2 regions of the Bacillus sp. FJAT-45350 genome follow, and region 1 is predicted to be linked to the other one. Evidence: riboswitches for the same ligand, from Rfam matches in the RefSeq annotation. Region 1 holds a riboswitch; the other holds the start of a gene.

Region 1 (7,855 bases):
CTGAAGAACAAAGCCTAATTGCTCGGTAAAGGTCAGGAGGATTAGGCTTTTTACTGTTCATTGGGAAACAGGATAAATCTTTTGTTTTTAATTACATGAAGGCTTTCCTGAGTCTGTACTACTCGAAGGTGTAAGTCTTTTTTGTCTACGTTGTTCTTGAAGAATTCCTGTTAAAAGGTGTTGAATAACTTTTGATTCAGGTGTTTCGTGACTAGGGTGTGCAAGGTTTATTTCTTCTAATGGATCTTTCGTTATATTATATAATTCCAATTGATCCTGTACTGGTTGAGTTTTGGTAGTTGTGATACAAATTGCAGCCTGTTGATCTTCTGAAATATCTGTCGCTTTTTTTTGTGTCGTTTCAACATCTTCAACGCCTGGATTACTCCAAAATTGTGAATTATCGAAGTAACGGGTGAACTTCCAAATTTCCTTAGAATTCGTATCGCCTGTTGGTAGTTTGACGATGACTGTTTCCAAATGATTAGGCTGTATAACCGCTTCATACGGTTGACCAGTTAGAGTGTATTGATTTAAGCCCTTTGAAAATTCATCATCTGTCATAAAGTAAAGAGCCTCATCCCCTCTAGTAAATCCAGGAGTTCCGTTCATTAATGAAGTTAAGTCACGCCCTACTAGGGGATGGACCTCTGAATGATCTTTTTTCAATTTCATTTGGGCTTCTTGAACATTAATACCCGCAAGTCCTAATAAAGTGGGAACAATGTCCACATGACTTGTTAGCATATCTGTTTCTTTACAGCCAGCAAAGTGTTTAGGACTGTGTATAATGAGTGGAACATGAAGTGCTTCCTCATAGGCATTATGCCATTTTTGAAACAATCCTCCATGTGCCCCAACGAGACTACCATGGTCTGCAGTGAATACCACGATAGTATCTTCATAGAATATAGACTGCTTAAGAGCGGTAAATACTTTATACATTTCATCATCAACCTGCTTATGAAGTGAATAGTATAGTTGCCTGTAAAAAGGTGTATCTATTGTAGGTTGTAATGCCTGCTGATAAACGTCTCGGTAACTACTTTGTGCTGAGGGCTTCGTAAATAAATTTTCATTTGCTGTCGGGGCTTGCGGGATAAAAGGAACGGAAGGATCTACAGAAAAATTAAAGTTAGGTAGTAATTGTGTGAATAGCCCAAATAGGGTAATATCATGCGGATTAACAAAGGATGAAACAATTAACCAAGGCTCGTGATTATTGGTATCAACTTCATCTTCTAAGGAGTGAATTAATCGAACAACCTCTTCAGAATAAACGACATCACGGCCACTTACCCCAATCGCAGCGGATGATGCTGAATTTCGTGGATTTGCTCCATGCGGTTCAGGACCTATCCATCCATCAAAACCATAGGAATCTAGCCGATTTGCATGTAAATAAAGCTGTTGTTTTTCGGGGTCAGGAACTCCAGTTGTTGGGTTAAAGCTTAACATGGCATTATGACTTGCTGGAACGATAAGGTCCTCATCAGAAGCATGCCATTTCCCTTTCCAAAACGTTCGATACCCTGCAGAACGAAAATAGTCACCTAAAGTAGGAACTGTATTGTGATCAAGCCAGTATACATCTGGATCAAAAGCTCCTTTCGCTGCACCTGTCGTTTGAGTGACCCCGTGTAGGGAAGGATACTGGCCTGTGTAAAGAGTTGCTCTACTAGGTGAACAAGCTGTACTTCCAATATAATGATTTAAGAATGTCATCCCATTTTCTGTTAGAAGCTCCTGTGTCTTTAAATGATTTTTACGCCATTCTTTTAGGTCTTCATTTTCATAAACTGTTGGAAATCGTTGCTCATCAACAAGAATTATAAGGAAATTGGGTCTTTTATTTTTTCGCTTAGAACAATCTGGCGAGTGTTTATGTTTGGCCAATTTGACGTCCTCCTAATGAACGAAAGTTATACTTCTGTATCATATGTAAGAAAGTGAAATGTGATTGAATATTTTCGCAAAAAAAGTAACACCTTTTTCCTGCGTCATACTCTGTAATCGATCAACTACCGTTCGAGCACAAGGTTTTCAAGCAATCTATCAAAAAAGCCTTTGCACATCTTTTTAGGGTTGGTCCCAACGGGTATTAACTTGATTATTTAATGTAATCCTGTAGTATGGGAATAAACTATTCATCAAGAACAACGGTTTGAAGTAATTCTCTGTACGAAATTATTTTTATCTTAGGAGGAAAAAGGAACATGGAGGTTTTCACAAAATATTTAACGGGCATCGATAACCCTGATCATCGCGACCGAACAGAAGAAATTTTGGCATGGATTGTTAATAAGTTCCCCAACTTGGAACCACAAATCAAGTGGAATACGCCTATGTTTTCTGATCATGGCACGTATATCATTGGCTTTTCCACAGCGAAGCATCATTTGAGCGTTTCACCCGAAGAAGTAGGAATTGCTCACTTTGCCAATGACATTGAAGATGCTGGTTACAGTGCTACCAAAGGCTTGTTTCGAATTCCTTGGAATGAGCCGGTAAATTACGGGTTGCTTGAGAAAATGATTGAATTTAATATTCAAGATAAAGCAGACTGTTCAACTTTTTGGCGGAGTTAAAGATGGCCGTATAGCTTCTCTTAGGGTGCTATTGCTAGTAGAGTTGAGGAAGGGAAAAGAAAATAATTATACATATTATAATGAATGGAGAGGATTTTTTATGAAAGATGTAAAAACATTTTTAATGTTTCAAGAAGGTAATGCAGAAGAGGCAATGAAATTTTATACATCAATAATTGAGGACTCAAAGATTACAAGTATAGTTAGATATGGAGCAAATGAACCTGGTGAAGAAGGAACAGTAATGCAAGCTACTTTTACTTTAAAAGGGAAAGAGTTTATGTGCATTGACAGTTATATTAAACACGAGTTCTCCTTTACACCTTCTTTCTCAATTTATGTTACTTGTGATACGGACGACGAAATTGAGCAACTCTATCACAAGCTAGTTGAAGGTGGACAGGCACTTATGCCATTGAATGATTATGGTTTCAGCAAAAAGTTTGGTTGGATAAATGACCGTTTCGGAGTTTCATGGCAACTAAACCTTATTGATTAAATTGGAAAAATAATTGCATTTCCATAAAAAAGAACCTTTTATTGATACATCATTAAAAGGTTCCTTTCGTATTATTATTTTTTTACAGCTGAAGCGCTAAATGTATTTGTAGAAGATGAATATGTTACAGTAACATCATGTGGGGTACCACCAATGTTATATTCTCTTGTTTCAGAATTTTGGTTTTGTGTCGTAGGATTTGAGATGTTTCCTCCAGGTAAAGTTTCCTTACTAACAGTTACAGATGAACCATCAGAATAATGAATTGTATAATCTGCGACAACTTTAAATTGATTTGGACCTTGTGGGTCAAGAGTAAGTGAGATATTGCTAATACTTGATACTACTACATCTACAACTGGTACAGTAGGTGAAGCAGGTACAGGCGTGTTATTTAGTAGTGTATACGCGTTACCGAAGTAATTATCGTCACTTAAATCATCAGTAGAATAGGATACAGTTCCACCAGGAGTTAATCCTGTTAAAGTTACTACTTCATCCTCTGTTTCACCATTACTTAACGTTTTAATTACTTTAAATGAAAGTGAATATGTTGCTGTTTCTTCATTCCAGACAAAGTTTGGTGCCCCATCTTCAGTACCTAAATCAATTGAGTATTCAGTAATAACAGCCCAAACGTCAACATCAACTGTTGAACTGTTATTGCTATGAGTTAGTCCAGCCTTTTGACCATTATGAAACTTAGTTTCCGTTTTAACTTCAATGTTTGTTAGTGCATGACTATCTAGGTCGACAGTTGCAGTAAATCCGTAAGTTTTTGGTTGGCCTGGAATTGCCCAAACTAAATCAGCTTTTTGGCCACCTACTGTAATGTACAAATTAGCTAAATCATCACGAGCACCATCAATAACTACTTCACCAGATACAACCTGTGATGTACCAAAGTAACCAGAAATAGAGCCAAATGTAGTAATTTGTGCTGTTTCAATGCCATTTGTATTTCTCCCGTCCTCTTGAATAACAGGATTTGATCCAGCAGCTGGTGCTTTAGTTGGTCCTTTTGCTAATACCCCAGAATTTAACCCCAATACTAAAGAACCTGTTAACAACACTGTAACAACTTTTTTCTTATTCATTTTCATTTCTCCTCTTAAATAATATTCTTATAGCATTAAAATAAGAGGGTCGGTTACACTACTAGCTCGACATAGTCCAAGTGTCCAGATAAAGACTATGCTTCATAGCTCCCCTAGAAAAGGGTCGGTTACATTACTTACTCAAAATAACCCAACTATTCAAATAAAAGTTAATTTATAAGAAAAATAGTATCCTTATTTAGTCTTAGATTAACCGATAAGTAAATAGTCTTATATTTTGTATTATATTCCGTTAATTTCCTGTTGTAAAGTGACTAAAAGTCATAACTGATTATAATTTTGATAAAAAATTTTCTACCATAATTTCACATATAAGATCTATAATAAATTAGGGAATCTTAGTTGTCCTGATACTTTAATAGAAGAGAAGAGGTATGATCTTATTGTTTGAACTATTTAATAAGAAGCCTGATTTCCAAATTCCCTCAACTGGAATTGATGAAATTGAAGAATTAGTAGTAGGAGGCGTGAAGCAGAAAGTATTAATTCAATCTTTAAATAAAGGAAATCCTATCCTATTATTTTTACACGGTGGACCATCCTTGCCATTCCCTGGTATCTCATCAAGAGGGAAAGACTATACAATTGTATCGAATACGAAAAAACTTGTGGAACATTATACAGTTGTATTTTGGGATCAGAGAGGGACAGGAAAGTCTTATAACAAAAACATTCCTCAAGAAACAATGAACTTTAACCAATTTATTAGCGATGCAAATGAAATAATAGATTACTTGATGATGAAATATAAGAAAAAGAAGATATATCTTGCGGGTCACTCTTTTGGATCATTGATAGGAATGTACTTAATTAACCAATACCCAGAGAAGTTCTATTCATATATAGGCTTGTCACAGATTATTGATTGGACAGAAAACGATAGATTGAGCTTGAAATGGCTGAAAGAGGAGGCTGAAAGAAGAAAAGATTTAAAAGCTTTAAAAGAGCTTAAAGCTGTTGGCAAACCTCCTTATATAGAGAGCTTCAAGCAATGGGGGGTAATAAGGAAATGGCAAATGAAATATAAAACTATGATTTATTCTGATGAACACGTTAAAACTCCCGGATTATTTAAGATTGCCTCAGATATGTTTTTATCTAAAGACTATAGTTTTGGGGATATAGTAAACACTTTTTATAGAGGATTTAAACTAATTTATACTGACGAATTTATTAGGAATATCCCATCTATTAATATTCAAAAAGATATTTTATGTTTAAGAGTACCAACTACTTTTATTCATGGTAAAAAAGATGTACATGTACACTCAGAACCTTTAATTTCATTTGTAAAGAATATCAAAACAGAATATGAACCAAGAATTATTTGGGCTGAAAAATCATCTCACGTATTTCATCCTGATGATACAAAACAAATAGAACAAATTATTATTGAAGAATTAAAACACTTAATAAGTTAGTATAAGAAATTTAATTTCTTATAACAGAGGTAGTTATTATTGATACTATGTTGTTTTTAATGATACGCTACTAGAGAAAGCTCTATTGAATAGGGTTTTATATCTTAAAAACATAAATTATAAGGATTTGATAAAATGATACTAAAGCCGATTGATGTAACAAATGGAAGTACGATTAAGTATTCTGATGTATTTGGCAACCTTGGAAAAGATTTTACAATTAATAAAGGAAATGAAGTTGCGTTTTTCGTTTACGATCAGTATTGCATGAATCCAAGTTGTGATTGTGATGAAGTTATTCTTGAATTTGTAGAAAATAAAAACAATGAAAGATCTGAATTTGCTATTAGACTTTCTTTCGATAAGAAAATGTATTTAATTATTGATAGCTACAAGATTTCAAATACAGAAGTGGACCAGATTGTAAAAGGTTTATTGAAAGATAGTAATGAGGTAATGAACTTCTTTAAGAATCGTTATCAAGATATGAAGAAAAAAGGAATGGAAGTATTAGAAGGAATATCAAAATAATTAATACTGGTTATTAAAAGCGTGTTTCGATGCTATAGAACAACGAAGCTATGGAGTTTTCACTTTTTTAGCCGGGTCCAAAAAATCCTTACTCTCAGGTTGCTGGAAGTAAGGATTTTTTATGATTGACAATGTAAGCGACAAGAAAATCACTTATCAATGCACTTTAAAAGCTGTGATTTCGCCTATTGCTATGAACAAATTCAGCTTTGCGAATGTTGCTCATAATGTTTTTCTATCAGAAATTAACCCACCAGTTGTATAAAATATGATGTTATGCTTGAGGTATAAAATTATACAAGGAGACTTGCTTATGAAAATGTATTTTAGTATTTGGTAATTATTAAATCATTGCATCGACACAATAGCTAAGGAACTTCTTTTAGAAGGGAGAAGAAGCGATGAATAAAAAAATTCTTATTATCAGATTTCTGGTAGTAAGGATTTTTTAACTAGGGTCCAGTTTATTAAATAACAATGCTAGGGTGTAGGGGGTCTAATTTGTAATCAGTTTTCTTGTATGGATGAGCGATAGACTAAACCCCTTACCTCTAGTATTCTCTATAGTAAAGATATCTTTAGTTTTTTTGCGGATGCGATATATTAACGTATTTATTTCTTCAATACTAACATCTGGTATATAGTGGTTAGTATCTTTCCTCTCATTCCAGACATATGCTTTAATTTCATCAGTAGTTACGAAAATATCCCTATTATTAACCAGGAGTTCTATGCATTTATATTCTTTTTCAGAAAACTTATATGTGTAGTTATCCAATATTAATTCGTGTTTTTGCGAGTGTAAATTTATATTCGTAGGGAGTGTTTCGTTCTTGATACATCCCGTAAAATCTGCAGTCTGTTCTATGTTATATGTAGAAAAGGAAAATTTAATCAAGCCAGTAGCTATAGAAATCTTGTCTAAGTGTTTTAGCTGGATTTCTTCATTGGGGTTGATTTGTTTATTATTAATTGTCGTTCCATGTTTACTATATAGGTCTCTGATGAAAAAGAATCCATCTTTAGAGTAAATTTCTAAGTGATTTCTAGATACAAAGATATTGTCGAAAGCAATATCAGGAGTGGCATTCATAACCTTTCGACCAACGATCATTCTAGGGCATTCTATCGAAATAAAAGCTCCTTTTTCATAAGGTGTACCTTGTTCAATAATTATAAAGGAATTCATAATCTTCTCCTTTTACTGAAGTATTATCACTTTTTTGTTATTTACATATTATTCTTTAGCTATTGAGAAGAAATCTACCATTTAATATACTACTAATCGTATTATAAAAAAAGGGGAGTATATTAAAGTGAAATATAAAAAAATAGCAAAAAGAGCCGTATTTATAATTCTATTACTAGCTTTATTCATATTTGTTAATAATAGTTCAATGTTTACAAAGGATCGTAACGGAGAGCCTATGCTTTTAGCACACAGAGGATTGGGACAGACATTTGATATGGTTGGTATTACGGGTGATACTTGTACAGCAGAAAGAATTTTCGAACCAGAACATCATTATCTTGAGAATACCATTTCCTCAATTAAAGCAGCATTTGACGCAGGTGCAGACATTGTAGAAATTGATATTCACCCTACTAAAGATGGGGAATTTGCCATTTTTCATGATTGGACACTAGATTGTAGAACAGATGGAGAAGGGACTACACGAGAGCATACAATGGAAGATT
Region 2 (4,325 bases), 1.4 Mb from region 1:
CATGCCAGGTGCTGTACCAAGAACATCGACATTAGCTCTTACAAATGTCACAGTACCATATGCACTTCAGATTGCTAACAAAGGTGTGACACAAGCATTACAAGAAAATCCAGCATTAGCATTAGGGTTAAATGTTGCAGGTGGAGCAGTTACGTATGAAGCTGTTGCTAGAGACTTAGGATATGATTATGTTACGATTGAAAATGCGCTATTAAACGAAACAACAACTGTATAGTAACAAAAAAGGAAAGCCTACTAAGATATAGTTAATTATATACTTAGTAGGCTTTTTATTGAGGAAGATAAACCATGTTGATTCTTTTAAAAGATAATACTTTTCTTCAAATATTTGTTATACTATTAATTGTTAAAATATTGAATTGATAGTTAAAGGAATGGATCATGAAGAAAACTTTACGCTTCTGGATATTATTACTTACTTTTTTCGTTATCATAAGTATATTATTTTCTACGTTATTCTCTGCCTATGTTGTAACTAAGCAAAACGTAGTCAATCATTCATTAGAAATTAACAGTGTATATTCTGAAAAGCTTGCACAATTAGCAGATGAAGTTTTTACAACAATGACATTTGTATTAAAACAAAGACAATATGATATTGCGGATGATTTAACTCATGGTCGTAATATAGATGGAAAATTAGAGCGATTGTTGCATAGTAGTAAGGATTTTAATTCAGTCGCAGTAGTTAATAATGAGGGTATTATCATAAGTGCATCACCCTACGTAGGTATTGAAGGTGAAAAACTTACATCCTTGGGGGCGAACGAATCTCTACTGCATAAAAAAACTCTCATATCAGATCCTTATATTTCTATTTCCAATCGCTTGATTCTTATGGTGTCTACGCCATTATGGGGTGAAGAAGGAAATTATATAGGTTTTTTAGCAGGTACTGTTTATTTACAAGAAGATAATATTATAAGAACGATATTAGGTGAACATTATGCTAAAGATGGTTCATATGTTTACGTTGTAGATAATAATGGCACATTATTATATCATCCTGATGTAAATCGTATTGGAGAAGTTGTTAGGAATAATGAAGTAATTGAAAGCTTAATTGATGGTGAAAGTGGTTCGCAATTCATTACAAACTCACAGGGGATAGACTTTCTTGCAGGATACACATATATACCGTCTAGCCAGTGGGGCGTCGTATCACAAACTCCTTATAGTGTGGCAATTGCTCCGGTTTGGAACTTGGTTCAGAAGGTCTTTTTGTATTCAATCCCATTTGTAATCTTGCTTATTATATGCACTGTGTTTTTCACAGATAGATTAGCTTCTCCGCTTCGAAAATTAGCACTTTTTATTTTTAATAATGAGTCAGATACGTTAAAAACTGAAAAGCCAGATATTCCAACATGGTATTTTGAGGCTGAACAATTAAATAAAACATTAGAAAATTTTGTGCAAATAAAAGAAAGTAGTATTAATACCTATAAAACTAATTCACTGACCGATCCACTAACAGGACTCGGAAATAGACGATATTTCGATGAAACATTAGTTCAATTGAAGAATGAACAAAAGCCTTTCTCCCTCATTATTATTGATATTGATTACTTTAAAAAAGTTAACGACGAATTTGGCCATCAGATGGGTGACGAAGTCTTAATATTTTTATCTAAGAAGATGAAAGAGTTTGTCAGAAGTGTTGATGTATGTGTGAGACTAGGTGGTGAAGAGTTCATTATTTTGTTGCCAAATACAAATGATAATGATGCGATGAATATTGCTGAGAGAATGCGTGAAAATGTAAGCCATACAATTAGTCCTACTGGTGGATATATTACAATTTCTTTAGGTGTGGGTTGTTATCAGGCAGGTGAAGATATAAATTCATTTCTTAAACGGGTAGATGGTGCGTTATATCAATCAAAAAGAGAAGGACGTAACAAAACAGTGTTATCTTATTAAAAATCGATAAAGTATACATAATGTATACTTTATCGATTTTTTGTTTAAGTGGCTAGCACTTGATATTAACACATAACAACATTACTTAATGAAGCTGGTTTTCCTAATAAATACCCTTGTCCATAAGGAATTCCCAATGTTTTAGCTACGGATAATTCATTATCATCTTCTAAACCTTCTAATATTAGATGTTTATTTTCTCGCTCACAATAGCTGTGTAGGAAGGTAATAAGGTTTTGTTTTTGCTTTGACAAATGTAAATCTTTTGCTAAATATCGATCCAATTTAAGATAATCCGGATCTAGTTCAATTATTGATTGAAAATTAGCATAACCTCTTCCAATATCGTCAATTGCAATTAAGAAACCCAGTTTTTTTAGTTCTAGTATCCTTGATTTAAATATGCAAAAATCATCAATAACCTCAGATTCGGAAATTTCAAGTACAATCTGTTGACTAGTTAGATAGTTTTCAGTAATAATTCTCTTGAGAAAAATGGGAAAGTTATTATGTAAAATCGTCGATGGAAAGACATTTAAAAATAAAGTTTCTCCATTTTTTGATTGTCCTGCTGAATGGTAGGTGCAGAGGGCTTTATGAATGGACCGCGAATCCAACTCATAAAGCTTTTTTGCTTTTTTTGCTTCTAAGAAAGCGATTTCAGGATTAGCATAAACATTAGACCTAAGTAGGACCTCATACCCCAACCTTTCAAAAGATCCTAAGCTGTAGATTGGCTGAAAATAATGATAGAATTCCTCTTCTCGAATAAACATTTCAATAGACAAAATAATCGACCCATCCTTTATTTACTTAATAAAAAAAGGTAAACCTCAAGAATAGGTTCACCTTTTTGATCCAGTATCCTTCGGCGGCTCGGCTACCATATCAACATGTGACTTAGGTCCGTGGCTTTGCGTCCTTATCTTTAAATAAGTTTGCCATTATCGTTATTTTTATTATAAACACTTTGAATATAGCGTTTAGACAATTATAAACAAAATATGATAAAACAGCAATACACTCGACAAAATATTACAAAAATTTATTTCGTTAGTACTAAAAAAGTTATTTCTAAAGGATGGATTTATCCACTTTATCGCGAATAGTATTACTAAACTACCTATAAAGGAAGAATAGCTTCTAGGAGCTAACTTATGAGTATATATTCTAGGTAAAATATAACTAGTAAAATATAATAAGTCCTTTTCTTGTATGAACTGGAAATAAAGTTTTTCCTAATTAATCATTAACAATAAACAATTGCTCTCGAAAGGGTGTGTTGTAGATGAATAAGTGCATGGCGCATCGAGGCTGGTCAGGTAAGGCACCTGAAAATACATTAGCAGCTTTTGAGTTGGCTATTAATGAAGATAAGATTGATTCGATAGAGACAGATGTTCACATGTCTAAAGACGGTGTACCGGTTTTAATTCATGATTTTACATTAGAACGAACAACGAATGGTACGGGGTTAGTAAATGGCAAAACCTTGTCTGAACTTAAAGAACTTGATGCAGGGTCATGGTACTCAGAAGAGTATGAAGGAGAGAAGATACCTACGTTAGAAGAATTACTAATAAGAGCAAAAGGAAGAATACGGTTGAACCTGGAATTAAAGTCTGCTGGTTATTTTTATCCAAAGATAATTAATACGGTTGTTGCTTTAGTTAAAAAATATGAGATGGAACATGAGGTTGTTATCACATCATTTGATCATCAGAAAATAAAGGAATTAAAAAATGAACCTTTAATAGAAACTGGATTAGTGTTTGCGGGGAGTGTTACATTACTAGAGGAACAGCTTGAGTTAACAGGTTCTACAGTTATTTCAATCGCTTTTCCTTTTTTGACTAAAGAATTTGCAGAGCATTATATTGCACGTGGTTATAAAATAGTTACATGGACACCGAATACTGAAGAAGAGATTGTCTTTGTGAAATTAATACATCCTGATATTGTAATATGTACAAACCATCCTGAAAAAGTAATTAACTAACGATTTTTGGTTTTTAACTTTTCATAGTCCACTTTTCCTATATATGATATAATTAATGATTATTTTAGAAAATTTAGATTATGAGATTTAGTAGGTAGGAAAGGGCTGTTTTTGATGGAGAAAGAGAAAATTGATTCACTTAATGTTTCTAATCTATTGAATGAATTAAAAGAGGCTAATAAAGAAATGGAATTAGTCATGAAGACAGTTAATCAGGTTGCAACTCATGCTAATTTACTTGCCTTGAATTCAGCGATAGAAGCTGCTAGAGCTGGGGAAGCAGGACGGGGATTCTCGGTTGTCGCAGGAGAAATTAAAAAGTTTGCTGACCAAAGTTTAAAAGCAAATAAAGAAAGTAATATTTTGATAGAGAATATTCAAC

The links. A riboswitch is a leader RNA that binds a small molecule or an ion and turns the genes downstream of it on or off. The one in region 1 is predicted to bind cyclic di-GMP.
Region 2: linked by a shared signal. The riboswitch ahead of CD003_RS13115 (EAL domain-containing protein) and the one ahead of CD003_RS06235 (hypothetical protein) in region 1 are both predicted to bind cyclic di-GMP.

The regions. Positions count from the first base shown of each region.
Region 1 covers NZ_NISU01000001.1:1,232,238-1,240,092, forward strand. The annotation lists gene CD003_RS06220 (sulfatase-like hydrolase/transferase) at 88-1,896, opposite strand; gene CD003_RS06225 (iron chaperone) at 2,217-2,588, shown strand; gene CD003_RS06230 (VOC family protein) at 2,689-3,087, shown strand; gene CD003_RS06235 (hypothetical protein) at 3,162-4,184, opposite strand; cyclic di-GMP riboswitch class II at 4,223-4,306, opposite strand; gene CD003_RS06240 (alpha/beta fold hydrolase) at 4,589-5,626, shown strand; gene CD003_RS06245 (hypothetical protein) at 5,762-6,157, shown strand; gene CD003_RS06250 (FHA domain-containing protein) at 6,654-7,346, opposite strand; gene CD003_RS06255 (glycerophosphodiester phosphodiesterase family protein) at 7,474-7,855, shown strand, end outside.
Region 2 covers NZ_NISU01000001.1:2,606,803-2,611,127, reverse strand. The annotation lists gene ald (alanine dehydrogenase) at 1-235, shown strand, start outside; gene CD003_RS13120 (sensor domain-containing diguanylate cyclase) at 403-1,944, shown strand; gene CD003_RS13115 (EAL domain-containing protein) at 2,010-2,732, opposite strand; cyclic di-GMP riboswitch class I at 2,812-2,897, opposite strand; gene CD003_RS13110 (glycerophosphodiester phosphodiesterase) at 3,233-3,943, shown strand; partial or broken gene CD003_RS22690 (methyl-accepting chemotaxis protein) at 4,058-4,291, shown strand.